Regions from separate parts of the Bacillus tuaregi genome, predicted to be linked through region 2. Evidence: a T-box and tRNA genes for the amino acid it is inferred to sense, from the RefSeq annotation. Region 2 holds a T-box; the other holds one or more tRNA genes.
The links. A T-box is a leader RNA that pairs with one kind of tRNA and senses whether it is charged. The one in region 2 lies ahead of BQ5321_RS18720 (valine--tRNA ligase), so its partner is inferred to be a tRNA-Val.

Region 1: it encodes a tRNA-Val, which carries the amino acid that the T-box ahead of BQ5321_RS18720 (valine--tRNA ligase) is inferred to sense. The anticodon was not compared.

The regions. Positions count from the first base shown of each region.
Region 1 is NZ_LT629731.1:1,135,396-1,151,102, forward strand. Features, by position in the region: gene BQ5321_RS07750 (amino acid permease) at 666-2,030, shown strand; gene BQ5321_RS07755 (LytR/AlgR family response regulator transcription factor) at 2,104-2,757, opposite strand; gene citZ (citrate synthase) at 2,993-4,132, shown strand; gene BQ5321_RS07765 (acetate uptake transporter) at 4,177-4,788, shown strand; gene BQ5321_RS07770 (adenylate kinase) at 4,996-5,661, shown strand; tRNA gene BQ5321_RS07775 (tRNA-Val) at 5,751-5,822, opposite strand; gene BQ5321_RS07780 (Glu/Leu/Phe/Val family dehydrogenase) at 6,123-7,412, shown strand; partial or broken gene BQ5321_RS07785 (sigma-54 interaction domain-containing protein) at 7,619-9,022, shown strand; gene BQ5321_RS07790 (NAD-dependent succinate-semialdehyde dehydrogenase) at 9,436-10,860, shown strand; gene lhgO (L-2-hydroxyglutarate oxidase) at 11,163-12,377, shown strand; gene BQ5321_RS07800 (DUF3870 domain-containing protein) at 12,402-12,734, shown strand; gene glaH (glutarate dioxygenase GlaH) at 13,053-14,003, shown strand; gene gabT (4-aminobutyrate--2-oxoglutarate transaminase) at 14,274-15,638, shown strand.
Region 2 is NZ_LT629731.1:3,371,649-3,387,355, reverse strand. Features, by position in the region: gene ysxE (spore coat protein YsxE) at 1-560, shown strand, start outside; gene BQ5321_RS18725 (hypothetical protein) at 618-809, opposite strand; T-box leader at 984-1,220, shown strand; gene BQ5321_RS18720 (valine--tRNA ligase) at 1,271-3,913, shown strand; gene BQ5321_RS18715 (bifunctional folylpolyglutamate synthase/dihydrofolate synthase) at 3,989-5,293, shown strand; gene BQ5321_RS18710 (hypothetical protein) at 5,346-6,668, opposite strand; gene BQ5321_RS18705 (prepilin-type N-terminal cleavage/methylation domain-containing protein) at 6,672-7,136, opposite strand; gene BQ5321_RS18700 (type IV pilus modification PilV family protein) at 7,133-7,594, opposite strand; gene BQ5321_RS18695 (type II secretion system protein) at 7,993-8,442, shown strand; gene BQ5321_RS18690 (PilW family protein) at 8,439-8,930, shown strand; gene BQ5321_RS18685 (hypothetical protein) at 8,944-10,449, shown strand; gene BQ5321_RS18680 (hypothetical protein) at 10,535-11,971, shown strand; gene BQ5321_RS18675 (hypothetical protein) at 12,205-13,725, shown strand; gene BQ5321_RS18670 (PRC-barrel domain-containing protein) at 13,797-14,585, shown strand; gene BQ5321_RS18665 (VanW family protein) at 14,653-15,707, shown strand, end outside.

The DNA of each region.
Region 1 (15,707 bases), 2.2 Mb from region 2:
ATTAAAAATAAATAATAAAGAATGATATGCTGTACAAAATGATTATTCATAGAAAGAGTTTTTTATTATTAGTTTAACTATCTAATTATTCGTTAAAGTATGAAATTTCCTTATTACTACTTATTAGATGCATGTACTTGTAGTAAAATATTACTAGGGAGAGTATAAATTCATTTCTTATAGTGATTGGGAGCAAGAAAGATATAAAATAAATAAAGATTTCTGGGGAGTGAATCAGCTATGAGATTTTATCCACAATATCTGCTAATACTGTTCGCATGTATTGGAATAATCGGTTTATATAGCGGAGATGTTACGCTTATACTTTCAAGTATATTAATCTTTATTATCATGATTCTTTTGTTACTAGAGCGGAGAGAGAAAAGGAAAGTAAAGTTTACAAATCTATCATAATAACAGTCTATGTTCCCAGTCCTTTTTATAAAAAGCTAGAGACTGTTTTTGAAAACAATCCTGTGGTTGTTTTTTTTGTTCAAGGGATTATAAAAATTTGACACCTTTTTATAATATGATATATTAATATAGTAAAATACTTTAACGCACAAAAGCTAAAAAGCTAAAAAGCTAAAAAGCTAGAAAGCGTTCAACTGAAAAAGATACTATATTATTAACTAAATCGACTTATAAAAAGTAGGTGTGACAGCATGAGTGAGAATCAGCAAAATTTACAACGAGGCTTACTACCAAGACATGTTCAATTTATAGCATTAGCAGGTATGATCGGGACAGGAATCTTTAAAGGAAGCTCAGATACATTGAATATGGCCGGTCCGAGTGTAGTTGTGGCTTATCTAATCGGGGGGCTCTTACTGTTCATTGTGATGGCAGCTTTAGGAGAAATGGCAATGGTTTATCCAAATGACAATGTCCAAAGCCTAATCAATAAAGCTTTTGGCTTTCAGTCATCTTTTCTTGTTGGCTGGCTGTATTGGATTAACTGGTTAATTGTCACAACGGTTGAATTATTAGCCGCAGGTAGCTTTTTGCAGTACTGGTTTCCATCCATCCCACTATGGATCTTAAGCGTACTCTGTGCAACCTTTATTGTTGGTATTAATCTATTCCAAGTCAAACATTATGGGGAAATGGAGTTTTGGTTTGCGAGTATAAAAATCATCACTTTAACGGCCTTTATTATTCTAGGAGCATTGATTTTATTTAATATACTTCCAAACACAACGAATGCTGCTTTTTCTAATTACACTGCTCACGGTGGCTTTTTCCCAAATGGACTTGGAGGGATGCTGAGTGCATTTCTAGTCGTCATGTTCTCCTATGGGGGGGCAGAGTTAATTGGTGTAGCTGTAACTGAAACAAAAGATAGTGAAAAAGTCATTCCGAAAATCATTAAAGGAACCGTTGCAAGGGTTATATTATTCTATGTATTGCCTATTTTAGTGATTTGTGGAATCATTCCTTGGAATGCAGTGAGTTCAGTAGATAGTCCGTTTGTGCAAGTATTCAGTTTATCAGGCCTTCCAGGTGCATCACACGTCATGAATTTCGTTCTTTTAACGGCTGTTTTATCAGCGGCAAACTCAGGAATCTATGCAACATCCAGAACATTATTTTCGATGGCGCAAAATGGAGAAGCACCAAGGTTATTTTCCTTTATTACTAAAAAAGGAATCCCGTTAAATGGTATTTTTTTAACAACAGTTTTTATATTAGTTGGTGTATTTTTAGCCTATCTAACTCCTGATCAAGTCATTAGCTATTTAATGTCAATACCTGGTTTTACTGTATTACTGCTATGGCTAAGTATTTGTTTGGCTCAATTAAAGCTACGTAAACAATATACTAAGGTTCCGGCATTTAAAGTAAAATGGTTCCCATACACAACGATTTTTGCTGCAATATCTTTAATAGGGATTTTTATTGCTTTTATATTTAATCCCCAAAATATTATTGGTACAATCGTATGTCTGTCAGTATTAACCGTCTTAATCATTCTTTCTTTTGTAGTGAAAAAGGAAAAGCAGCAGAAGCGTGTTACATCTGTAGCATGATCAAAATTTTAGAGAAGCCCAAAAAATCATGGGCTTCTCTTTTTAATTACTTGTAAAAAATTAGTTGTATTCGTTAAAACTCCAAAATCCTACGTACGGTTGTCACATAGGTCTGGCTAACGGTCAATTCAGGGCAGTTTGGAATCTTTAATTTCATGATTAAGTTAGAGGATACGTCTCGATAAAGCTGCTGTATAAATGAGATATTCACGATATAGGATCGATGAATACGAAGGAATGTATTCGGAAGCCGCTGCTCGAGAACTCTTAACGTTTGAATGGTACTATACTGACCGTCTGTTGTATAAAACCAAGTTTTCTTTTGGTTGCTTTCGATATATGCTATTTGATCGATAGGAATTGGATTCCAAATTTCCCCTTGCTTTCCCGTAATAAAGGTATAGGATGACTGTTTATGATTTAATGCATACAAGGGGGGGAGAATCACAGTTAATGCACCAATAAAACCGTTATCTTCTTCTATTGGATATCCAATACCGTAATAAGGGATACCAAATACGGATTCATTTACTAACGATTCAATACGACTTCGTTGTTGAAAAACACGTTCACTAATACTGCCTTGTGGAATTGGTTGTCCAGGGCGGATGCGAATATCATGTATGCCAGACTGATAATCTAAATATTGTTTACTATCTGCAAAGGCAATCGAGGCTTCTGGAGGAACCCAATCTTTAATGAATTTGTAAATATTAACATTACTCATTTTGCAGAATTTTCTCCCTTTTTGTAATATTAGTTAAATTATAACTTAATCTTGGTTTCATATCCATATAATTCCTTTCATCTTAAAATAAAACGTTTTATCCAAATTTTCAGACAAATTTATACCTGTGTTATATAATCAAAAACAAGTTAAGCTTGTATTGTATAGCAGATGTTTTTTCCTGAACAATTGTGTGACAGCAAATAAAGGAAAATTAAATGAAAGAGGGGATTATATGGTAAAAGCAAAGGGTTTAGAGGGAGTCGTTGCAACCACATCTTCTGTAAGTTCCATTATTAATGATGTATTAACCTATCGGGGATACAATGTTGATGACCTTACAGATTACGCTCAATTTGAAGAAGTCATTTACCTGCTTTGGTTCAATAAACTTCCTACCTCTCAGCAGCTAGCTGAATTTAAAAGTGAACTATTTGAAAACGCTTTCCTTCCGATTGAAATATTAGATACAATTGAGAAACTTTCTAAAGAAAACACCCATCCAATGACAATCTTAATGAATTGTGTATCAGCACTTGCCATCTATGATGAAGAGACAAATCAAATGTCAGAAGGAGCTAACTATCGCAAGGCACTGCGCTTGCAAGGGAAATTAGCTTCTATTGTGGCTGCATATTCTCGTATCAGCGAAGGAAAGCAGCCGCTTATGCCGAAAGAAAATGTAAGCTTTGCCGCTAACTTTTTATATATGTTGAATGGTGAAGTTCCAGATAAAGTCTCAGAAAGTGCCTTTAATAAAGCACTTATTCTCCATGCTGACCATGAATTAAATGCATCAACCTTTACAGCTCGTGTGTGTGTTGCTACCCTTTCTGATATGTATTCTGGAGTGACTGCTGCACTTGGTGCGTTAAAGGGTCCATTACACGGTGGAGCAAATGAGCGCGTAATGAAAATGCTCGCCGAAATTAAAGATATTACTGAGGTTGAAGCATACTTACATAACGCTTTTGAAAATAAAGAAAAGATTATGGGCTTTGGTCATCGTGTTTACCAGACGGGTGATCCTCGTGCAAAGCATTTGCGGGAAATGTCGAAGCAATTAGCTGGGGTAACAGGAGAAGAAAAGTGGTATTACATGTCACTTGCTATTGAAAAAATTGTTACAGAGGAAAAGGGATTGCTTCCCAATGTGGATTTCTATTCAGCTTCTGTCTATCACAGTCTTGGTATTCAGCATGATCTCTTTACACCGATTTTTGCTGTCAGCCGCGTCTCTGGATGGATTGCCCACATCCTAGAACAATATGAGAATAACCGTTTAATTCGACCTCGTGCCGAATATACAGGACTTAAAAATCAATTATTTTTACCTATTCATGAGCGTGATGAATCGATGGACGTTATTGCCTAAGGTTATTCACTAACTATTAAATTTATGGTGAGGAGAAAAAGACGATGAGCGAAAAAAAGATTTCCATTGCAGATCCAGGTCCATTAGGATTAGCGGCATTTGCCTTAACGACATTTGTATTAAGCTGTAAGAATGCAGGGCTTCTTCCAGCCTCCGTTGGCGATGTGTTTTTACCGTTAGCATTATTTTATGGAGGTTTGGCACAGCTGTTGGCAGGTATGTGGGAATTTAAAAAGGACAATACATTTGGCGCTACAGCCTTTACATCTTACGGTGCCTTCTGGATTTCCTTGGCTTCCATGGTTTACTTTGAGTTAACCGGAGTATTGCATTTTGGTGCAGATATGAATATTGCTTTAGGTATCTTTTTAGTTGCCTGGACCATTTTTACCTTCTATATGTGGATTGGTACTTTCCGTATTAACCCAGCTTTAAATCTTGTGTTTACATTATTATTTATCACTTTTATTCTTTTGGATTTAACTGAGTTTGGAATTATTTCTGGACCAATGGCAGGATACTTTGGATTGGCTACGGCTTTTGCTGCTTGGTATGCATCTGCTGCGGGTATCTTAAATCCATTATTTGAAAAAGATATTCTTCCAATTGGATCATTCAAAAAGAAACAACTAGAACGTTTTGGGAAAAGTGCATAATTTTATAAATGTAAATAATAAATAATATAAATAAATCGATACAGCCTTATTCACTCTACCAAATTGAATAAAGCTCTATCAACTTTATTAGATGGCCTTTGATATATGCATGTCTGTAATGATTCATTAGGATGATTACAGGTTCGTGTATATCAAAGGCCATTTGCCCACCAATACAGATTAAAGGACAAAAGGGAGAGATCATAAGTGAATTTATTGTTAATGGGACTACCGGGTGCAGGTAAAGGAACACAAGCAGAACAAATTATTGAAAAGTATGATATTCCGCATATTTCAACGGGAGATATGTTTCGTGCAGCCATAAAGGAGGGCACACAGTTAGGAAAAAAGGCAAAGGAGTATATGGATGCAGGTGAACTTGTTCCAGATGAAGTAACAATTGGCATTGTTCGAGAGCGTTTAAGTAAAGAGGATTGTACAAAAGGCTTCCTCTTAGATGGTTTTCCTAGAACAACAGCTCAAGCGGAGGTACTTGATCAAATTCTGTCTGAAACAGGTAAAAGTATTGATCATGTATTAAATATTAATGTTGCTCCTGAAGAGCTGATGGCCAGGTTAACGGGGCGAAGAATTTGTCGTGATTGTGGATCTACCTATCACTTAATTTTTAATCCGACGAAGGCTGAAGGGGAATGTGATAAGTGCAGCGGTGAGCTGTATCAGCGAGCTGATGACAATGAAGAAACAGTTGGTACAAGATTAAAAGTCAATATTGATCAGCAGCAACCACTTTTAGATTACTATAGAGAAAAGGGAAATTTACGGGATTTTGAAGGGTCAAAGCCGATAGATAAGGTATTTCAGGATATTGAGGTTATTCTAAATCAAGCTACATACTCTTCAAAGGGATAAAAAATGAGATAAAAGAGTTAATCTATTCAGATTAGCTCTTTTTTAATAATAATAAAAGAAAAACACTTTCAAATGAAAGTGTTTTTTGATGATCCGAGAGGGATTCGAACCCCCGACCCCATCCCTGTCAAGGATGTATTCTCCCACTGAACTATCGGATCTTGCTAATATATAGTTTGTATCGACATCTATAAATATAGGGCAAATTTGCATGTTTGTCAATATTAAATTAGTTGAGTTTTATTTTATTCAGCAGTGATAGTAATTAAAGTTGGATTTCACTGCGTTTTTATCCGTAAAAGAACAGATTATGCATTTATGCATAACTTAGTCAAATTTTCATAGTGTAGCTGATAAATATTCCTCTGTATCCTATTTCATCAGAAGTCAGCTCGAATAAAATGTTGGCACAGTATTTGCATAGTGTTTTTATATAAAATAATAATATCGAGGTGTTTATAGTGGCTATTAAATCAGTTCATGTAAAACAATCGGATGTCATAAAAGAGAAAGATAATTCGCTTTTGGAGTTTCAAGAAACACTGCAGGAAGCGGTGCAAATTATGAATTATCCACCTCAGGTGTACGAGTTAATTAAAAAGCCAATGAGGTTCTTAGAAGTGAGCATTCCGGTTCGCATGGACAATGGGGAAGTGCAGATTTTCCAAGGCTATCGGGCGCAACACAATGATGCGAAGGGGCCGACAAAGGGAGGCATTCGCTTTCATCCAGATGTGACGCCAGAGGAAGTGAAAGCGCTCGCTGGTTGGATGAGCTTAAAATGTGGTGTCACAAATCTTCCTTATGGCGGGGCCAAAGGAGGTATTGTTTGTGACCCTCGAACAATGAGCTTAGGTGAATTAGAAAGATTGAGCAGGGGATATGTTCGAGCTGTCAGCCAATTAGTTGGACCGACAAAGGATATTCCTGCCCCAGATATGTATACAAATTCGCAGATTATGGCCTGGATGCTGGATGAATATGATCATATCCGTGAATTCGATTCCCCTGGTTTTATCACGGGTAAGCCCGTTGCATTAGGCGGTTCCAAGGGGAGAGAAACGGCAACCTCGAAAGGCGTTTTCTATACGCTGCAAATGGTATGTGATATGAAAAAGCTGTCCTTAAAGGACACGAAGGTAATTATCCAGGGGTTTGGAAATGTAGGGAGCTATTTGGCGCAGTATTTATATGAGCTTGGTGCAAAGATTGTAGGAATTGGTGATGCTTTAGGTGGTCTATACGACGAAAACGGATTGGATATTCCGTATTTGCTTGATAATAGAGACTCCTTTGGAATTGTATCGAATCATTTTTCAACCTCGATCACAAACCATGAGCTGTTAGAAAAACCTTGTGATGTATTAATCCCTGCCGCGATTTCAGGCGTGATAAATAAGCATAATGCAGATAAAATAAAGTGCCAGATTGTGATTGAAGCTGCTAACGGTCCGACGACAAAGGAGGCAATTCAAACTCTTGATGACCGTGGAATTCTGCTGGTTCCTGATATACTTGCAAACTCTGGGGGAGTTGTAGTGTCTTATTTCGAGTGGTGTCAAAATAACCAGGGATATTATTGGACAGAAGAAACCGTTGATGAACGCTTGCAGGAAAAAATGAAAGAAAGCTTTATAAATGTTGTCTCCACAGCTAAAAAGTATCATGTCAACTTTAAAATTGCCGCATATATAGAAGGAATCGAAAAGATTGCGGAAGCCTCAAGATTAAGAGGCTGGCTGAATTACTAATGATACATCTCTGCAAAAGGTAGGAAAGGATATTCTTTTCTACCTTTTAAATTTTTAAAATTCTAAATAAAGTGATAATATCTTCTTAAGAGATAAAGGGAGATGGAATCATGGTTTCTAACACGAACGAAAAAGTAAATCAGAACAACGTTATGAATACAGCTGAAGATGGTTTCTCTCAACTGTTAAATCAACCGAAGATAAATGAAATTCAATATATTAAGGAATTAAATACGGATTTAAATGCAATTCTCTCTAGTATTTATGATGAAATACTGGTTGTGAATGCAAAAGGAGAATTAATTCGCTACAGCGAAAAGGTAATAGAGAATTTTTGGCAGGTTGAATTAAAAGAGTTAATCGGAAAAAATATCATGGAGCTTGTCGATAAGGGGTATTTTACACCATCAGTATCAAGATTGGTTATGGAAAAGCAAAAGAAGGTTTCAGTTGTTCAGGAAACAAGTACGGGAAGAAAGATACTCGCTGTTGGAAATCCAATCTTTAATGACAACAATGAATTAGAGCGGATTGTCATTGCCTCAAGGGATATTACCGAAACATCCCGCTTAAAGAATGAGTTACAGGAAATTCGAGAAAAATCTGAACTCTATAAAAGGGAATTACTGCAGTTTAAAATGAAGGATCAATTGTCAAAAAAATTGATTTTTAGTAGTCCAAAAATGGAAAAGATTATTCATCAAGTAAAGAAAATCGCTGATTTCTCTTCAACCGTTCTTCTTAACGGAGAATCAGGTGTTGGGAAAGAGGTCATTGCAGAGGCTATTCACCAATTTGGTCGAAGAGCGGACAAACCCTTTCTTAAGCTTAATTGTGGAGCAATTCCGGAAAATTTATTGGAAAGTGAATTGTTTGGTTATGTAAAGGGATCCTTTACTGGCGCAGATAGGAATGGGAAAGAAGGCTACTTTAAACAAGCAAATGGTGGGATTTTGTTTCTTGATGAAATTGGTGAAATGCCAATGCATTTACAAGTGAAGCTTCTCAGAGTTCTTCAAGAGCAGGAGGTTATTCCAATCGGGAGTACAAAACCGATTAATATTGATGTCCAAATCATCGCAGCAACTAATAAGAAGCTTGAAAAGCTAGTGGAGGAAGGTCACTTTCGTGAGGATTTATTTTATCGCTTGAATGTCATTCCGATAAAAATTCCTCCATTACGGGAAAGAGTGGAGGACATATCACTGCTGGCCTTTCATTTCCTCCAGCAGCTGAATGAAAAATACGACCGTCAGTATCAGTTAACCCCTGATGCTGTAAATATGCTTGAATGCTATTCTTGGCCAGGAAATGTTAGGGAGCTGCAGAACATTATTGAGAGATTAGTTGTATCAGCTGAACAATCAGCGATTGATGCTGAATTTGTTAGCCAATTTCTATCATTAGGATATGAGCGAAAAAAAATGAAGCCTGTTGTAACAAGAGTCATGCCTTTACAGGATGCCATTGAGGCTGTGGAGGAGCAATTGATTGTCATGGCAATGAACCAATATAAAACAACCACAAAAGCAGCTAAAGCATTAGGAATAAGCCAGTCCTCTGTTAGCAGAAAGTATCAAAAAATTGTAAGTGGTAATTCGTATTTATAAAGCACTGTTTCAAGAGGTATGATCTGAAACATCTTTACTGTGATTCAAAGATAAATAGATATATGCATTGGTGAATAGAATTTATTAAAGAATAAAAGAAAAATTGGATTTACTATTGGCATGAAATTTGCAAAGAATATGATAAACGCAAATGAAAAGCGCTATGATTAGGTTTAACTTCATTCAGCAGAAGTCCTCCACTTCTACAAGTGGGGGATGAATGCAAATGGTTCTTCGATATAGTGGGGGTTCAAACTCCGGCTGAATGAAGTTAAGCCTCCGGCGGATGTCACGGATTTTTTAAAGGTAGTTTATCGAGCGAGCTCAGGTAATCCGGACGCAAATTCGACGGGCGAATTTGATAGGGGGCGAACGTAAACATGGAGAGTATCAAAAAATATGAGATTTACCCAATGTATATTGATGGACAATGGGTTGGTAATGAGTATGAGCTATTTACAGAAGTGGCAAATCCTGCAACAAGGGAAGTAATCGGTGCGGTGCCTACTGGCGGAGCACTAGAAGCAAAACAAGCGGTGGATGCCGCTTATGTGGCCTTTAAGAACTGGTCAAAAAAGACCGCTGAAGAACGCTATCGAATCCTGATGAAATGGTATCAATTAATAGAAGTAAACAAGAATGAAATAGCGAGAATTATGACAACAGAGCAGGGAAAACCATTACATGAAGCATTGGGAGAAGTACAATATGCAAACAGCTTTATTTCCTGGTATGCCGAAGAAGGAAAGCGTATTTACGGGGAAACGATTCCAGCTTCACATCCGAATAAAAGAATTATTGTGCGCAAAGAACCAGTTGGCGTTGTGGCAGCCATTACACCATGGAATTTTCCAGCAGCGATGATTACAAGAAAAGTGGCTCCAGCTCTCGCAGCAGGTTGTACATGTGTCGTCAAGCCTGCCAATCAAACACCATTAACCGCTCTAAAATTAGCAGAGCTTGCTCATGAAGCGGGAATTCCAAGAGGTGTAATCAACGTGATTACAGGTAAATCAGCAGAGATAGGTGATGTTTGGCTGAAGGATGCACGGGTGACAAAAATAACTTTCACTGGTTCAACAGAGGTTGGCAAAACATTGATGCGTGGTGCGGCCAATCATGTGAAAAAGGTCAGCTTGGAGCTAGGCGGAAATGCGCCATTTATTGTTATGGACGATGCGAATTTAGATAAAGCGGCTGAAGGCTTAATTCAGTCTAAGTTTCGTAATGCGGGCCAGACCTGTATTTGCACCAATCGCATTTATGTACAAGAAGCAGTTGCAGAGGAATTCATTCGGATTTTCCAGGAAAGATTAGAAAAACTAAAGGTTGGTAATGGGCTAGCAGAGGGGACTACTATTGGGCCATTAATTGATCGTGCAGCATTTGATAAAGTAACAGGTTTAGTAAATGACGTGGTTGATAAAGGTGGAAAGATTGCATACTCAGGGAAGAAGCCTATAGATGAAGAAGGTTTTTATCATGAACCAATGATATTAACCGGTATTAATGAGGATATGGAATGTATGCAGGATGAAATTTTTGGTCCGTTGGCTCCGATTGCAACGTTTAAAACAGAAGAGGAAGTAATAGAAAGGGCTAATAATTCCCGCTATGGATTAGCTGCCTATATTTTCACAGAAAACCTTAGCCGAGCTTTTCGCATGAGCGAAGAGATTGAGTATGGAATCGTTGGCTTGAATGATGGTCTCCCATCAACGGCTCAAGCACCGTTTGGAGGCTTTAAAGAAAGCGGTCTTGGCAGAGAGGGCGGACATTTCGGAATTGAAGAGTTTTTAGAAATAAAATATATTTCAATTGCTTTAAGTGAAGGGTAAGAAGAGAAGAGGCATGTTTGTTGATAGACTATCACAGACATGCTTTTTTTATTGACATCTATTCTGAAAATTGAAATAATTGGAAGCGCTAGTACTTATTCGAAACTGAATAGCTTATGCATTTTTGAAAAGTCGAAAAACGGTCCTTTTATCAAAATGATAGAGAAATAATATTATGAAGGTAATAATGGCATGAAACTTGCTAGTTAAATTAGTGTAATCAAATATAAGCCATTAAGGCAAACCTATATTTTTATAGAGAATATTTTACTATTAAACTCAATAAGAGGGGGATTTTATACATGTATGATTTTGCGATTGTTGGTGGAGGTATAGTCGGTTTATCAACGGGAATGGCCATTTACGACCGATTTCCAAATGCAAATATAGTGGTGATTGAAAAGGAATCTAGAGTAGCAGAGCATCAAACAGGTCATAATAGCGGGGTAATCCACTCCGGCATCTACTATAAGCCTGGCAGCTTTAAGGCTAGATTTGCTCGTCAAGGTAGCCAATCGATGACAGAATTCTGTCAAGTACATGGCATTGATCATGATATATGTGGAAAAGTCATTGTTGCGACAAAGGCAGAGGAAATGCCGTTATTAGAGAATCTGTATACACGTGGACTGGAAAACGAGCTCGCGATTACGAAAATTGGCCAGGATGAATTAAAGGAAATTGAACCGCATGTTAAAGGGCTTGGAGCGATCCGAGTTCCTCAGGCAGGCATCGTAAATTATCGTCAAGTGAGTGAAAAGTTTGCTGAGATTATAAAAGAACATGGCGGAGAAATTAAATTAAATACGAAGGTTGAAAAAATATATGAAGACTCTGATAGTGTAACAATTGAAACGAATCGTGGAGCATTGAAAGCCAATATGGTCATTAATTGTGCCGGCTTGCATAGTGATCGTGTTGCGGCGGCGGCAGGATATAAAACAGATATGAAGATTTTACCCTTCCGCGGAGAATATTTTAAATTAAAGCCGGAAAAGCGCTACTTAGTCAAAAATCTAATCTACCCTGTGCCTAATCCAAAGTTTCCATTTTTGGGAGTCCATTTTACTCGGATGATTAGCGGAGAAGTGGATGCAGGTCCAAATGCCGTGCTTAGCTTTAAACGCGAAGGCTATAAGAAAACGGACTTTAATGCAAAGGATTTAGCTGAAGCCTTAAGCTATGGCGGTTTGTGGAAAATGGCTGGGAAATTTGCGAAAGAGGGACTTGATGAATATGTCCGTTCCTTTAGCAAAAAACAATTTACCAAAAGTCTGCAGCAGTTAATTCCAGAAATTCAAGAGGATGATTTAATCCCTGCGCCTGCTGGTGTCCGTGCCCAAGCATTAAAGGATGATGGTAATATGGTGGATGATTTCCATATCATTATGGGAAGACGCTCCATCCATGTGTGTAATGCGCCGTCACCCGCAGCGACTGCTTCTATTGAGATTGGAAAAGAAGTGGTAAGAAGAATTCCAGTTCAAACACATTTAAAGGAAGCTGTACTTAGTTAATAGATTCATAGGAGGATGGTCTGTATGTTCAATGGGAAAACAATTTTTATTGCTGGTCATGCCCGTCTACCGCAGGGAATGGCTGCAAAAAGTGTATTTGAAACGTTAACGATTACTGCCGAGGTAGATAAAAAATATGGTGTTGTACTGGAGGCCTCTTGTACACTTGCAACCGAGCATGGAAGAGAATTTATTGGCCAGCTGTTAAAAGGCACAAGCTTGAAGGATGGAGTAGAAGACGTGATTGAAGCGATTCAAACCTATTACCGTGGAAAGGCAACGAATGCACTAGTTGCTGCTCTAAAGGATTTGGATCAGCATTTTCAGCAATTAAACTCTCTCGGTGCAGCTAAATAATTTTTTCTAAATATTAAAAATATATTGACAGTTATTATGTTTTATCATAATATATGAATATCCTAATGTTACAGCATGCTTACCTTTTGAATAATACCCTTTCAAAATCGTAAACAGCAGAACATGGAAAACGGGAAACGTAAATAACTAAAACGAACTGTATGTTCACTGTGACTCTATTGCCATAGAGCGGTGAAGTGAATATAAGCCAGTTGTTCAAGTAGACTCCTATCTTATGATAGGAAGCTTGTTCGACTGGCTTTTACTATTTCCTGTTGATTAATTCACCTATATCACAATTATCAGGAGGAACGAAAAATGACGATGACAAAAGAAGCTGCAAAGGGAAAATTTGAAGTAAAAACAGAATACTATGAGGTGAAAATTCACCCGCAAACAAACCGTCTGTACGATATTACGATTTCAAAAGAAGCTATTAATGCATTCCTTGAAAAAGCAAGAAATGAAAACTTTACAGTCCAGCATTTAGAGTATACTCCATATGCAAGACATCTTGTTGCAGCATTTTTACAAGAGGAATTAGGAGAAGAGTTTGGTAATCTGCTTCGTGAGATTATTCATGACCGTGAGTCAGGCGGCTTTACCCTTGGATTAGAGGGAGTAACTGAAGATACTGATGAATATGTCATTTTTGCCACTGCTATTTCACATCTAGTCGGAATTCCAAACTTTGATGCAATGACTGGAAAGTATTACGCAAGATTTTCTGTTAAGGATACAGATAACAGTGATTCTTACCTTCGTCAAGCCTACCGATTATTTACGCTTCATACGGATGGGACATTTGTTGATGAACCGACCGATTGGCTGCTCATGATGAAAATGGTCGAGCAAAATGCACGTGGCGGGGAATCTCGTTTACTGCATTTAGATGACTGGAAGGAACTTGATAAGTTTATGAAACATCCGCTAGGAAATCATCGTTTTACGTATAAAGCACCTAGCAGTAAAAATGTTGATCAAGAAATCGAACGTTTAACGTTCTTTGACTATAATAATAAACCGGGTATGTGCTTTATTGATCAGTTCGTATATCCTGAATCAATCGAGCAAGCGAAATACTTGCGTGACCTTTCAAGCTCGATGGAGAATGATGAAAGTGTTGTAGAGTTAAAGCTTCCTGTTGGAAACTTAGTGGTTCTAAATAACATCTTCTGGCTTCATGGTCGTGCAGCATTTGAGAAGGATCCAAACTTATATCGTGAATTAATGCGTCAACGTGGCAGATTCAACAAGAATGCCATCTAATACTACTAGCTTTTAAATGATATCCAACCCCACCCCAATTTGGATACGTTTTTATAGAGGGAGAACCATTTACTGACTTTCAGTAAGTGGTTCTCTTTATTTTTGTATTTAATTGTATTAATAGTTGGCATGAAGTTTGCTTATAGAATAACTGAGAACATAAATTAATTTTCACTGAAAAATATGCAAAATACTTTTACAGAAATAAATTTATGTTGGCATAAGAATTGCTTAATAAAAAAGTAAGAATATACCTTAAAGAAGGAAAGGATGATAAGAATGAGCTTTGCAGAAATCAAAACAAATATCCCAGGAGAAAAATCTAAATCACTAGTCGAGAGACGACAAAATATAGTACCTAAAGGAGTAAGTAATGGTGTGCCTGCTTTTGCACAATCAGCTGAAGGAGCGTTAGTTACAGATGTAGACGGTAACACTTTTATTGACTTTGTTGGTGCAATTGGAGTCCAAAATGTTGGTCACAACCATCCGAAAGTGAAGCAAGCTCTACATGAGCAGGTTGACCAATTTATTCATACGGGCTTTAATGTGATGATGTATGAATCCTATATTGAATTGGCAGAAAAATTGGCTGAGATGGCACCTGGTAGCCATGAAAAAATGGTTCTCCTACAAAATACTGGAGCTGAAGCCGTTGAAAATGCAGTGAAAATTGCCCGTAAATATACGAAGCGGCAAGGCATTGTATCTTTTTCTAGAGGATTCCATGGCCGTACACTAATGACAATGAGCATGACTAGTAAAGTAAAGCCTTATAAATATGAATTTGGTCCGTTTGCACCTGAAGTATACCGTGCACCATACCCATACAATTATAGAAGACCAGCAGGTATGACAGTTGAACAGTATGAAGAAATGGTTCTGGCAGATTTTAAAAACTTCTTTATCTCAGATGTTGCACCAGAAAGCATTGCTGCGGTTGTTATGGAGCCGATCCAAGGTGAAGGTGGCTTTATAGTTCCAGGAAAACGTTTTGTCCAAGGTGTTGCTGAATTCTGTAAAGAGCATGGCATTCTCTTCGTTGCAGATGAAATACAAACAGGTTTTGCCAGAACAGGAAAGAATTTTGCCATCGAGCATTTCGATGTTGTTCCTGATTTACTAACTGTATCGAAAGCGATGGGTGCAGGAGTACCAATCAGCGGAGTAATCGGGCGCAAAGAAATCATGAATCAATCTGAGCCAGGCGAATTGGGTGGAACGTACAGTGGAAGTCCGCTAGGCTGTAAAGCTGCTTTAGCTGTGTTAGATATTATTGAAGAAGAAAAATTAAACGAGCGTGCTCAAGCAATTGGTGAAAAAGTACAGAGCCATTTCAAAAAGCTTGCTGGTAAATATGAATGTGTTGGCGATTATCGCGGACTAGGTGCGATGAATGCAATTGAAATCGTTAAGGATAAGGAATCCAAGGAACCTGCCAAAGATTTAACAAATAGCATCATCAAGGAAGCGAATAATAGAGGGCTGCTATTATTTAGTGCAGGGGTATACGGAAATGTTCTTCGTCTATTAATGCCGCTAGTGATTACGGATGAGCAATTAGAAGAGGGCTTATCTATATTAGAGCAGGCAGTTGAAGCAGGGGTTGCGACAAACAGTGTAACAGTAGGTTAACCGAATAACTGAATATATAACAAAACAATAATAAAACAGCGCATCTATATTTGTAGGTGCGCTGTTTTA
Region 2 (15,707 bases):
TTTATATGTCACCCTTCGAGCTGTTGTTTTGTACGTATTACCATACGGTCAAGCAGGCACTGTTTTTCTCTAAACAAAAATTGAATGATTGGTACGAGGGGACAAAAGAGAAAGAAAAGGCACGTATTGTAATTGTACACGGGAATATGGCCATCGATCATTTTATTTTTGACGAAAAAGGCTATGGCTATTTTATTAATTTTGAAAAGGCGGATATTGGAGCGCCTATCCATGATTTACTGCCTTTTATGGCAAGGTCCCTAAAGGGGTACCTAAAGCAGTCCGAAGAAATGGTGGATTGGTTGTACACGTACTTTAAATATTTCCCTCTAAAAGAGGATGAAATGCAGTTATTTTTAAGCTATTTAGCCCATCCGGGAAATTTGATTAAAAATGCACGGCGGTTTTTTCAGGAAGGAAAGAAACGAAACGAACGGAAGGCTGTCCAAAAGCTGCAAAGGGATTATTGGTACTTGAAAAATACGGAATATATTGTCTTTCGAATCGATGAGATTGAGAGGCAAAAAAAACAGGAAGAAGCAGCCCAGCAGGATTCTTAATCTGCTGGGCTATTCCTCTGCCTGGGAAGTTATAAAGGAAATAATAAATGTTCAGGCCTAAATAAGGTCAAGATGGAAAGCGCAGGCAAGTAGAATGAGGAAGGCTAACAATAAGACATCAAAGGCTGTCGGCAGCAGAAGGGTCCGGATTGCCTGAAACACACTAAACGGAATCGCAAATTGCTGGCAAGCCCCTCTAAGCGTCCGCAGCCAGGGTGGAAGTGAGTAAGGATTATATCGTCTTTTCATTGGATTTCCCCCTTATTGAAAAGCATCCTTATCACAGTGTATGATTCATTACATAGATAAGTGCCTGTAAAACGTTATAGGTATCGTTCTAAGATGTATAAATGATAAAAAAACCGGCAATCCTTATTGACGATTAGTCTATTTTTTCGATACTATATGGTTATCATTCATTACATAAATGCATTGACAGGGAAAAGTACAATGACCCTTTGCTTTTAGAGAGGAGAGCCAGCTGCTGAAAGGCTTTCTAAGTGAAGCCATTGGAAGGTCACCCTCGAGCATCTTTTGCGAAAGAAGCTAGCTTTGAGTAGTAAAAGACGGGAACTCCGTTATCCATTTAAGTGCCGGCAGGTTTTATTTCTGCTCGGAAAAAAGGTGGTACCGCGAACAACAGCTCCATTCGTCCTTTTATGACGAATGGGGTTTTTTATTGTGTTTAACAAGCATAGGAGGATTTAAAGATGGAACAAAATGAATTAACAATGCCAACGAAATATGATCCCAATTCGATTGAAAAGGGCAGATACCAATGGTGGTTAAAAGGAAAATTTTTCGAAGCGAAGGATGATCAGGAAAAACAGCCTTACACAATCGTTATCCCGCCGCCAAACGTTACAGGTAAGCTTCATTTAGGTCATGCCTGGGATACAACGCTTCAGGATATTTTAACAAGAATGAAACGAATGCAGGGCTATGACGTTCTCTGGCTGCCAGGAATGGACCATGCCGGTATTGCGACACAGGCAAAGGTAGAGGCTAAGCTGCGTGAAGAAGGAAAAAGCCGCTACGATTTAGGCCGTGAAAAGTTTTTAGAGCAGACATGGGCGTGGAAGGAAGAGTACGCTGGCTTTATCCGTGAGCAATGGGCAAAGCTAGGACTTGGGCTTGATTACTCTCGTGAGCGTTTTACAATGGATGAGGGTCTTTCAAAGGCAGTGAACGAGGTCTTTGTTAAGCTGTATGAAAAAGGTCTTATCTATCGCGGTGAATATATTATTAACTGGGACCCAGCAACGAAAACAGCGATTTCTGATATTGAGGTTATTTATAAAGATGTTCAAGGTGCCTTTTATCATATGAGATATCCTTTAGCAGATGGTTCAGGCTCGATTGAAATTGCAACCACTCGTCCTGAAACGATGCTAGGTGATACAGCTGTTGCCGTTCACCCTGAGGATGAACGCTACAAGCATTTAATTGGCAAAACCGTTATTTTACCAATTGTCGGCCGTGAAATTCCAATTGTCGGTGATGATTATGTCGATATGGAATTTGGTTCTGGTGCCGTGAAAATTACCCCTGCGCATGATCCGAATGACTTTGAGGTAGGGAATCGTCACAATCTAGAGCGTGTTCTAGTGATGAATGAAGATGGCACAATGAACGCGAAGGCAGGCAAATATCAAGGTCTTGACCGTTTTGAATGCCGTAAGCAAATTGTTAAGGATCTCGAGGAGCAGGGCGTCTTATTTAAGATTGAGGACCACCTGCATTCTGTCGGCCATTCTGAACGTAGCGGCGCGGTGGTTGAACCATATCTATCCACACAATGGTTTGTCAAAATGCAGCCATTAGCCGATGCATCAATTGAACTGCAACAGCAGGAAGGAAAAGTCAACTTTGTTCCAGACCGCTTTGAAAAAACCTATTTACGCTGGATGGAAAATATTCGCGACTGGTGTATTTCTCGTCAGCTATGGTGGGGACACCGAATTCCTGCCTGGTATCATAAAGAAACAGGCGAGGTATATGTGGGTACAGAAGCACCGGCAGACAGTGAGAATTGGCAGCAGGACAATGACGTGTTAGATACTTGGTTCAGCTCCGCCCTCTGGCCGTTCTCAACATTAGGCTGGCCGAATCAAGACGCCGCAGATTATAAACGCTACTACCCAACAGATGCGCTTGTAACAGGCTATGATATTATTTTCTTCTGGGTATCACGGATGATTTTCCAAGGAATTGAATTTACAGGGCAGCGTCCATTCAAGGATGTGTTGATTCACGGCCTGATTCGTGATGCAGAAGGCAGAAAGATGAGTAAATCACTTGGCAACGGTGTTGACCCAATGGATGTCATTGACAAGTATGGGGCTGACGCTCTGCGCTATTTCCTTGCAACCGGCTCATCACCTGGTCAGGATTTACGCTTCAGCCTAGAAAAAATCGAGTCAACCTGGAACTTTGCGAATAAGATTTGGAATGCTTCCCGTTTTGCCTTGATGAATATGAACGGCATGAAGTATGAGGAAATTGATTTAAGCGGTGAAAAATCAGTAGCTGATAAATGGATTTTAACTCGTCTAAATGAAACGATTGAGCATGTAACAAGACTTTCGGATCGCTATGAATTCGGTGAAGTAGGACGTGTTCTTTACAACTTCATTTGGGATGATTTCTGTGACTGGTATATTGAGATGGCGAAGCTGCCGTTATACGGTGAGGATGAAGCGGCAAAGAAAACAACCCGTTCCATTCTAGCCTATGTTCTAGATAACACCATGCGGTTATTACATCCATTCATGCCATTTATCACAGAGGAGATTTGGCAGAACCTTCCACATGAAGGGGAATCGATTACGGTCGCAGCATGGCCGGAAGTGAATCCTTCCTTTACAGATGTGAAGGCTGCAGAGGAAATGAAGCTTTTAGTGGAAATCATCCGCTCTGTTCGTAACAGCCGTGCAGAGGTTAATACACCGATGAGCAAGAAAATTAAAATGATGGTGAAAGCAAAGGATCAAGGTGTACTGGCAACGCTTGAAAACAATAAAGCCTATCTTGAGCGCTTCTGTAACCCAGAGGAATTAACGCTGGCAACAGACGTTGCGATTCCAGACAAAGCGATGACATCGATTGTGACTGGAGCTGAAATTATCCTTCCGCTTGAAGGCTTGATTAATCTTGACGAAGAAATTGCCCGCCTTGAAAAGGAATGGGATAAATTAAATAAAGAGGTTGAGCGTGTTCAGAAGAAGCTCAGCAATCAAGGCTTCGTAAGTAAAGCACCTGCTAAGGTAATCGAGGAAGAAAAAGCAAAAGAAAAAGATTACACCGAAAAGCGTGCTGCAGTAGAAGAACGCTTAAAGGAATTAAGAGGCTAATTAATGATGGGTGTCAGGCACCGCATAGGGATAAATATGTGGTGCCAGGCACCATTAATATGAGGAGAATTCATCATGTTTCAGACATATGAAGAAGCACTGCACTGGATTCATTCCCGGCTTCGTGTGGGGATTAAACCGGGTCTGATGCGAATGGAATGGATGCTGGAGAAGCTGAATCATCCGGAACGGAAGATTAAATATGTTCATATCGGGGGAACGAATGGCAAAGGCTCGACGGTAACCTATTTGCGTAACATTATGGAACATGCCGGCTACGAAACGGGTACCTTTACTTCTCCCTATATCGAGCAATTTAATGAACGCATCAGCTTGAATGGATTTCCGATTACAGATGAAGAAATCGTGCAGCTGGCGAATGTCATTTACCCGCTATCAATCAAGCTGGAGGACACGGAGCTCGGTGGTCCATCTGAATTTGAGATCATTACCGCGATGGCGATTTACTATTTTGCTGAAATGCATCCAGTCGATCTCGCTATCTTTGAGGTTGGTCTTGGTGGCCGTTTTGATTCAACCAATGTCATTCATCCGCTATTGTCCATCATTACAAATATCGGCTTGGACCACACCCAGTTCCTCGGAAACAGCTATGAGGAAATTGCCTTTGAAAAAGCGGGAATCATTAAAAAAGATACCTGCCTTATTTCAGCAGTCAAACAGCCTGAGGCAAAGGAAGTCATTGTCAATAGAGCAAAGGAAATGAATGCTGGAGTCTATTTATTGTATGAGGATTTTTTCGTAAAGAATCATCACTCGATAGAAACAGGCGAAGTCTTTACTTGGCAGCATGAAGAGCAGGAGCTTCAAAACATAACCATAAGTATGTTTGGTCAGCATCAAACGGAAAATGCAGCCCTGGCGATTATGGCTGCTAAGCAGCTGGATAAGGAGCATGGTTTCCAAATCAGTGACAGTCAAATTCTTACTGGTTTGAAGGATGCTTATTGGCCAGGTCGTTTTGAGATAGTCTCGCATAATCCTCTCCTGATTCTTGATGGAGCACATAATGAAGAAGGAATCACTGCCCTAACTGCAGAGCTGACGAAAAGGTATGGTGACAAGAGAATTAAGCTGATTTTTTCAGCACTGTCTGATAAAAAATTGGATAAGATGATTGAAAAGCTGGACAAGACAGCAGATGAAATGACGTTTGTCAGCTTTGACTATCCACGAGCATCGATGGCAGAGGCATTGTACAATCTAAGCCGTTCATCTCAGAGAAAAGTGCAGGAGGATTGGCAAAAGGCGATTATGGCAGAATATACCACATTGAAGGAGAATGAGATATTAGTTGTGACTGGGTCGTTGTATTTTATTTCGCAGGTGAAGGTTTTTTTGAAGGATACAATCATATAACACAAAAACAAGCGCTTCTACTATATGCGCTTGTTTTTGTGTTTCAGTCATCTTATAAATCATAATCATAACGATAACTAATATTAATCTCCGGAGTTCCCCATGCGACTGGTGGTGGAGTTGGTGCTGATTTTTTACCACATGCATTTTTAAAAGCCTTTTCGTCTGTGATTACATCTGAATTCATACTGCTTTTCGCATATACGTTACTGTTAGTATCCTTTCTATTTATGTTAATATTACCAATGGTGAGAGGACCGGTCACACATAATGTGGAATTTTTACCAAGATTTGCTATTGCAATAGTAGTAGACTTAATTGAATCTATATATATTGTAGAATCTTCCATTCCATTAATATTTCCAATTATAGTATTACCGTCAATCGTAGTTTTACCATTAATAGTGGCTTTATTACCAATATACATTGTAGTATTTTTCATTTTAACATTTCCTATTTGAGCTTCTCCAATTATTTCAATAGTGGAATCTGTTAACCCGTTGCCATTTAAGTTGCCAATGGTTGCATCTCCCCCAACATGGAGTAGCAATTGATTCATACTATTCATTTGTCCTGTCTGTAAATCACCTGTGATAAAAAGTGTCGAGTTTTTAATGTCATTATTCATATTTCCAACAATAAGTTTACCAATAACTTTAAAGATACTATCGTTTAAGGTTAAATCATTACCAAATGTTACTGAACTTTTTTCAATTTGGCATTCTTCATTGGTGAAGTTTGATTTAGCGCTATTACATGTATCCAATTGACCGGGATCTGGAATTTCTGTCCCAGTAAGTATAGGACTATATCCGCCATTACTAGGTGGGTTAGATGGATTATTACCGTTATTTGTCATGACCTGACTAAAGTCTATAGACATATCAGTACTGATTTTAGCGGCTTTTGCATTTTCAATACCAGAAATCGTAAAGTCAATATCTAATTCTTTTTCTTTTTTAGTGAAGTAAATTTTTTCTATACGTATTAATGCTGATGCTTTGTCGTCTAATGTAATATCTGTGTCCTTTTTAATCTTATCATTAAGCAGCTTCCACGTCTCATCGACTGCTTTTTGGATATAGACTTCATTGGATAGAAGTCTATTATTTTTAATGTCCTCCTCACGGGTAAGTTGAATCTGTTTGATAATTTCTGACTTATTAGATTCATAAATATTTCGAACCTTATACTCAACCAAGTTTACGCCCATTTCAGCCAAGGCAACAGACTGCGAATTGGTTTCCACGATTTTATTTTGTTTCACCGTATTTACTGACTGGCCAAAAAAGGTGAATGCAATAAAAATTAATAGTGTACTAACAAGTAAAGTGGTTAATAGGGCATAACCATGCTGATTCCGTTTCATATTCATGCATCATTCACCGCCTCTTAAACGAGATAAAAGCGTATTAACAGTTATTTTTGTATTTGGGTTATCGATATCCGAAATATGGATTAATAAAGAAATATCGGATACAAAAGGATTTACTTCGATCACCTGATTTTCACTTTGTTCTCCAAGCTTTTTTATTTGTAACGTTAGTTTACTATTTTCAAAGGCAACTTTTTGTAGTGGTTGATCCCCTTCTTGATATGTGACTAAAATCTTACCACTGTTAGTTTCAATTTTATATTCTTCAGCTGTTTGATGAATTTTAGTTAGATGTGTGAGGATAATATTTGCTTCCTGCTGCATTCGGTTTTTAGTTATTTCTTTACTTGAAAAATCTAGGCCCTGGAAAAAGACATTCCAAATTAAAACCCCAATTAATGAAAGAATAGCTAAGGAGATTAATAATTCAATAACTGTTATTCCTTGCTGATTACGTTTGAACATCATATCACACCTGTATCATATATAATGTAACCGTACGTTTCGCTAATCAATTCGTCTTGATTATTTTGAATAGTAATGTGTATATAATGTGCTTTATATTTAGCTTCGTCCTCAATTCCAGACGGGTTCACTTTTTTTTCATCCTCTTTTTGAATTTTTACTTCCCTTTTATAATTATTAAGCTGTCTTTCAAAAATATAGTAACCAGCTGCTTCTCCTTTATAGTTTTCTAAAGTATGCATCTGATTTTTAGCGAGAGCACTTAATACAGCTTTCTCATTCTGCCAAAATAATAACTCTTCTTTTGCAATACCAACGGCATTGGTATGAGCTAAATTTTTGTTATTTAAGTGTCCCATTTGAGGAAAAAAATTCATTATGGAAGTCAAAACAATAGTCAATATGACGATTGATAAAAGCACTTCTATTAGGGTAGTCCCTTTTTGATTAAAAAAATTCAAAGATATCCATCCTCCATGATTAATGGAAAATATTATAAATAGGATAATATTTCCTCGGGATTTTCGATTCTAATCCTAATTTAGTACATATATCTAGATAGTATTATTTTACTATATTCTATCCTCGTTTAGCTTTAAATTTTTTATTATTAGATTTAAAAAGAGGCTTTATTAATGGAAATTTGTGTTATTTTTGTTGTTTTTATTAATTTTTAATTTTATCTCGGTAGAGGAAGTCCTTTTGAATGAAAGAACTACCATTATAGTTCATTTTAACCGTGACAGAAATCACATTTAATATCTTACTATTTTGGTAATTAAATGTTATTATAATATTATAACTAAGGTTAATTTTTCCTTTTTGTAATAATAAAAAAATAATAATAAGAGTGATAACTATGAATAACGACCGTGGATTTACGCTATTGGAGATACTAGCTTCCGTCCTGATATTAGGAATTGTGTTGACGGTGTTTTTTCAGTATTTTGTTTTTGCACAACGAGCAACGACTAGTAATGAAGATCAATTAGTGGCAATGAATCTTGCTGAGAAAGTACTAGAAAGAATGGTCAATACCGGGACAGGCGAGGGGTATCTAAGTGATATTAGAAAAAATGTTACATTTCCAATCCCCGCAGATAATTATGAAGAAATCGGTAAAGGAAATTGCAATGGAGCTAGTAACTGTGAAAACAGATATCAGTTCTCTGTCAAGAATCAAGAGTATGAAGTGAAATTAGCTGTGTATCCTGAGCATGACAATTTGGGAATTTATCCGGTAGAAGTTCAAGTCTATGGGGCTGATGATAAGTTGATAAGTAAAGTGAAGGGGCTGGTGGAATTATGAAGAATCGGTTCATAACATCAGCTAAGGGGATTACTCTTGTCGAGCTGCTGGTGTCCCTTGCACTTGTCGGTGTTGTTTCAACCCTTATTGTTGGGGTACTTGTAAGCGGTACAAAAAGCTTTGAAAAGGTAAGTAAAGAAGTATCCTTGCATGATGAAGCAAATTACATTATGACCATGTTTGCTAATGAAATCTTTGAAGCAACGTCAGTAACCTCTGTGCCTAGTGTACCTGAGGGAGAAAAAACGAAACTCATAAGTATTACGAAATATGGAAGTGCGGAAGAGATTCAACTAGGTTTTGATAATGAGCAAGCAGTTATAAAGGGAAAACCTCTTCATTCTTCCTCCATTAAAATTTTAAATAGCTCACAAATGAAGGTCTATGACGGAACGGTACATATAAATTTAGCCGTACAAGGAAAGGACACGAAGAAGGTCACATTAACTAGTGAGGTTTCTTTTGTGAACGTGGAAAAAGAAGAATAGAGGTGAAAAGGTTGTGCCTGCTAATGAAAAGGGTTCTACCCTTGTTATAGTGTTATTGGTTTTGCTTATCTTTTCTGTGCTGGGAATTTCTTTAATAGGAAATGTTGTAGGTCAAAGTAAAAGAGTTCAGCAAACCGAAACACATGTACAAGAACGTAATTTAGTTAGAGATGGTCTCACCTATTTCGAAGCGGACTTTAAACAAACGGTTGATAAATTTACGAAGAAATTAGACGCTCCGACAATAGAAGATCTAAAAATATATTTTCATAAATATGAAAAATGGGTCGCCGTTACTGACGAAGTTGAAATAATGGTGATACCGCCTGATATTTTAAAGGATGGAAATTCCCCGCAAAAATATACTCAAGGGAGCTTAGAACGAAAAAAATTCCAAGTAAAAAGCCGGGAGAAAAAGGGAGCCAAGAAGGACGTTTTAGTAGGAAATTACGAATTAGATTTTGATATCAATTTCGATGAGCCTACCTATCACTTAGCTGATTTTCAAAAGGAAGGTGTAGCGATTGATCTAACAAAAAAAGATATTATCGGGTTAGATATATGGCTATTAGATTTAGGTTTAATTAATCTACGAGGAAATAATGACAGATTTCATCAATTGCCAAGTGACGAAATCATAGGAATAGATTTACTACATAGTGTATTAGGCTTAAGTATTGGTGATGGAGACAGGTTTAAAACGATGGAAAAGAGACAAGTTGTCCTGACAAGGAAAGGTGAATTATTAAATCTAGGTCTCATAGGTAAATTATTAAATGTTAACTTGCTAAATTTTAGAGATGAACCGGATTCGAATGTCAATATTAATGGATACTTTGGGATACTCGAATTGCTTGGTTTAGATTTGATTAAAGATTTTAGAGATATTAATTTTAAAAAATTAGCCGTTGTTGGTAATGCATTAATACAACAGGATAAAAGGGACTATACATGTAAGACACTGCTGGGGATTGCCTGTTGGAGTGAACGGAAGCCAAATCTTCGCTCATTTAACTTTCAAGAAGGGTTATATGTTAATAAATCATTGATAATTGGTGCGACTAAAAATCATATTAGTAAGCTTAAGCTAGGCGGTGATATGGTCGCAATGGACACTTTGAATATAACGGATGTAGATTTACAGATTAATCATAGTAATGTATACGTTCATGGTGATTCTCCCAGTACCACTCAACCGGAGGAAACTACGAATCCTCCAGTTGCGCTAATTAAAAATGCATGCATCACTTCGAATGATAAAGACTTTCATCTTTTTTCTAAAGGGAAAATATCTTTAGAAAATAATTCAAGATGTAATACATTTGATGGGCTATTCTATTCTGAAGATATAATCGAAATCAATACGAAGGGCCAGGATATCACCATAAATGGTGAATTAATAGGAGAAGTTAAGGTAATTGGCGGTGGAAAATTAACAATAAATAGAGACCCTAATTATTATGATGACGTAATATTTGAAAACATAACATTAGCTCCTTTAGGAAGATCCTTTGAATAGAAATTAAGCACAACTGTTTCTGATTTATACGGAGTTTTGTAAAAGTATCACTAATAAAATAGACCCAGAAACGAGATGAGTAGCGATGAATATTAATAATAAAGGCTCAACGCTTGTTCTTGTTCTACTTGTGATTCTTATATTTTCTGTACTGGGGATTTCTTTACTGAGTAATGTTATTGGTGAAAGTAATAGAGTCAGTAAAACAGAATCCAATGTACAGGCTCGTAATCTAGCGAGAGATGGTCTTACCTATTTTGAAAGTGATTTTAAAAAGGCAAAGTCCCTTACGTTAAAGGAGTTGAAGGACTTTTTTAACTTATATAAAGAAGGAAGGGAAATACCTACTAGTAATGGTGAAATCAAGGTAACGGTTATTCCGCCTGATGTAGCCCAATCAACAACTAGCAAGGAGTATGGTGAAGGGGAGATTGAGCGAAATCTTGTCCAGGTTCATAGTTACGGTACAGATGGGAAGAGTGAAGAAACATTAATTGGTTATTATAAACTCGACTTTGAGGTGGATTTTGACACACCGACAATGGAGTTAGCGAAATTTGATGCGGCAGGAACCATCCCCATTGATGTTACGGAAACAGACCTAATAGGACTCGATTTAGGGATATTAAATTTAGATGTGATTAATCCTAGAGGGCCTGACCAGTGGTATTATCCTATTCCGACTGACGATGTCGTGAAACTAAATCTGTTAGGCAGCCTCATCAGTATTGGCTCTGGAGGTTATAGTCGGGTAGAGAATAATAGAATCATAGCCTGTAGAAAAGGTCAACTCCTAGGTCTAGCGGCATTTAATAATAAAAAAGACTTGCGAGATTTAGGGCTCTTAACCGTAGATGTCTTAGAATTTCCGAATCAATTAGAGAATACAAATGTTGTCATTAATGGTGGATATACAGTGCTTGGTGTACTTGTTCTAGCCATTAATAAATATGAGGATATTGATTTTAAAAAATTGGCGGTTCTTGGAGATACTGTTATTCAGCAGGACAAGCGAGGCTTTCTATTTAGTAAAGATACAGATGGTAAACGAACTTTTACTTTTTTAGAAGGGCTGTATGTTAATAAATCATTAATCATCGGTGGAGATACTAGCAATAAAAGTACCCTTAATCTAAGCGGGAAAATGGTGGCGATGGACGACCTTTCTATTAAAAATGCTACTGTGGATTTTATAAATAATGGCAGCAGCATCTATGTTCATAAAAATGCGGTCTTAAATGCTTCCTGTATCCGTTCAGATTACTCTAAATTTCAATTATTAGTTAAAAATAACTTAAAAATTGAAAATCATTCAAACTGCACAACCTATAACGGGATATTTTTTGCTGACGAAGGAATTGATATTCACGTATCTAAGGGGCAAACGGTAACGATTAATGGTGAGGTCATTGGTGATTTGACTGTGAGCGGAGCAGGTAAACTAATAATAAATTCTAAAGCCTCTCAGGAGATAGTTTTTAGCGATATTTCATTAATAGCCCAAGGTCGTTCAAGGAAATAATGATGAAACTAGGGCATATTTCCTTAACTAGTATAGAAAAATAAACTTATATTTGACTAAGACATGGACAAATACCTGTAATTTTATATCAAACAATATATACCTTTTCTTTAAAAAACTATTTTATTATTATACAATAACTCTTATAGGTGATTCGAATGAAATGGAAGATAAAAAAGTATATGTTTCTGAGGAAAAAGTAGTAAAATAGTTGCAGGAAGGGAGTGATAAGAATGGATGTAACTTTATTGATTTTTGCATTAGCTTCTTTAATCATATTATTCCCGATTATTTATTTCTTACCTTTGAAAATTTCAGCAAAGGGAAAGATAATCGTGATCGCTGTTTCTTTTCTTATTTCGATAACCGGATTATTTGCGAAGCTCTTTTTACAAGTTTGGCAAAGTGTTTTGCTGTTGATTGCACTTATTTTGTTAGTAACATTAATTTTCAAGAAAAGGTTCACGCCCTTTATGTATAGTATGGCTGATAACGATAGCTCCATTATGAATGATGCTGCTGAACCAATGGAAAAGAAACAGGATTCAGACCTGTTTCATTTTGATTATATCCCTGAACTGAAACAAGCTGAAGAAGATAATAAAGAACGAAATGTTCTAGCCGCTGCTGAAACAGATGTGCTGCCAGTGGTTCAACAGGATAGCGACTCTTTCGAAGAAACTTCAGCCCATGTGGAACCCATTAGTGAGCTTGATGAAATTGACCCAGCTGCGATTACATTTGAAAATGATTTACCTGAAATGGAACCAATAGAACCCTTTGCCGAAGAAGTGAAATCTGCTGAGGAGCTAACGGTTGAAGAAGTGCCTGAGCTTGATGATCTTACGGCACTGTTTGAGCATGGTAATGAACAGAAGGGTGAGCAGGAATACACTTTAATTGCAGAAGAAAATGAAATGGCTGAAAGTGAAAACCTGACATACCTCGCAGAGCTAGAAGAAATGATGATGGATGCTCAAACAAAGGAAGAGGATTCACTAGAGCAGGATTCAAAAGCAATCGAGCCTTCTGGATTCGAAAATGACATCGACGATCTTCTTAAAGAGGTTGAGCTAGAGGATGATAACCTTGAACATGAGGTTGTGGAGTTCGATGTTAACCAAGAACAAGCTGCTGCGGCAATAGAAGAAGCTGACACAGTAGAAGCTGTTGAAATCCTTGATGAAGTAATGGAAGAAGCATACGTGAACCAGGTAGTCGAAGAATCAACCTCTCTGGATGATACTCTCGATATAATAGTTGAGGAACCTCAGTCTGATGATGAGAATTCTACTGATAATCACGACAATGACTTACAGGAAATTGATATTGATTCAATCGAAGCTGAGAGAACAAATACTTTTATTGAAAGAACAGATACTAATGAGGAGTATAAGGATGCCCTTGAAGAGGAAACTTATAGCCAATATCAACCTGAAACAGGAGACAAAGCAGATACAGAAATGTCTGAGGAGCAGAAGGACATATTCCAGACGATTCTGCTGCAGACGGAAATTGCTAAGCAGGAGCTCACACATCAGCAATATGAACAATTCCTGCAAAGCTATATCGATTCAAACAGTCCAGCGGTGCAGCGCTTTACGTTTGCGAGTTTGTTAATTGAACATTTCTTAAGTAATCATCAATATCATGCGTTATTATCGTTACTAGGACAATTGGAGGAGAATTTTTCCCAATATCCAATATTGTTACAAGAAATTCATTATTTACAAGCGCATTATGCTGAGAAATAATTTATTATAGTTCTATAATGTTTTTGTTCTTTTCGATTGGCGCAATTCAAATATAAGGCTTGGTGAATTTAATGAAAAATAGTGCACAAATTATTGGTTTGCCGATTATCAGTATTTCAGACGGAATACAGGTCGGAATGGTTAAAGCTTTAGTAATAAATCCTGAGAAGGGCTCGATTGATTTTTTAACAATTGAACATGAGGATTGGCACGGAAGCGTAAAAGCAATTCCATTCAAAAAGGTTATTGGAATTGGTGAGTTTGCTGTGACAATTGAAGGTTCTCATGCTGTGATTGATTTAAATGAAATCCCAATTGCTAATCAGCTTGTTAATAAAAAGATAAAATTAAAAAACACAAGAGTGATGACGAGAAAAGGTGAATTATTGGGAGAAATCAGCGAGTATTTCATTGACGATGAGTCAGGGCAAATACTCGGCTTGGAATTAAAAACCTCCAACAAGGATTTAGCCCTTTCTTCTGAATATGTCCTTACGTATGGAAAGGACATTATTATTGTGAAGGAAGAAGCAGCTAAAAACTTCCTCGAGAATATTCTAGAGGTCGGTCAGAATGGGGAAAAGCCATCGATAATAGAAGAGCCCCAGCCGGCTGTTGTTGTGAATAAGCAAAGCGAGCCTACAGCTAGTAAAGAGGAAAGCCAAAATGATGAGCTGGTAGCACTTAAAAGAAAACAAATTGACCTTTTAAAAGGGAAAATGGTTACAAAGACCATTTATGATTCAAAAGGTCAGGTATTATTTGAAGCAGGCACCAAATTGACTCCTGCTGACATTACAAAGGCCCAGGATGACAGTCCTGGAACGGTAGTAGAAGTATCGATGAATGTTGAAGCATAAATAATAGCGGTCAAGCCTTGCCCTTTGCAAAGGGCAAGCAGCCTGTCCGATAGCGGAAGGGGGCGGGATGATGGAAAAACGTCAAATCGTTTGGTTGTTTATTCTTCTAACCTTTTGTTCAGGATATATTTTTAGTTTTTCGTTGTTAGGTGAACAAGCATTTGAACGTGTATTTGCGCAAAATAATGGTTTTACAGAAGGCACCACGATTGGGGCTGTTGATGTCTCACATCTTAGTGAGCAAGAGGCATTGGATAAGCTACAAACAGAAACAAAAAAATGGGCCGACGAAACGATTTTGAATTTGCAATATAAAGAAAAATCAATCGGATTCAGTAATGATAACCTTGTTTTTTTATTGGAAAAATCTATTAATCTAGTAAAAAATGGAGGGCAAACTCCGTTCGTTGTTGAGCTACAGGAAGGAACGTTAAATTCCATCTTAACGGAGTTTGGCATAGCGGAGGATCACTTTAATAAAGAGGCGTTTATTCAGGCGGTACTATCCTATCCGTCCATGCTAACTGCGGGCACTCATATGATAAAGCTTGATGACTATATGCTTGAAGGACCGGAAAATCAGCTAATTTCAGAGGCGGCTGTCACTCACAAGGACATTGGTGAGCAGCTGGACTTGTGGGTAAGTCACTTTCCAACGGTTACGATAGCTCCTCATTCTCAGTACTCGGTCCTAGCTGGGGTAGAAGAGAGTGGTGTTCGAACGTTCACGTCAGAAGGATTGAGTGTAGTGGCCACAGCGATTTATCAGGCAGTTCTCCCAACGAACTTTCAAATAACGGAAAGAAGTACGAGTCGAGAATTACCATCCTATGTGAAGGCGGGCTATGAAGCAAAGGTTGATGTGGAACAGGATATGGATTTAGTTATTTCCAATGTGACAGACTATGAGTATATTTTAGAATTCAATCATCTCGGTGATCAATTGACTGTTTCGTTTACAGGGCCGGCCTATCTTTATCAATATAAAATTATTGAAAAGAACCACGAAACCTTTAAACCAAAGAACATTTTACAATACGATGCTAAGCTCGAGCCTGACCAGCAGGTTGTCAGAAAAAAAGGCCAAGAGGGACTGTTGATCAATATTATCCGAGAGATATT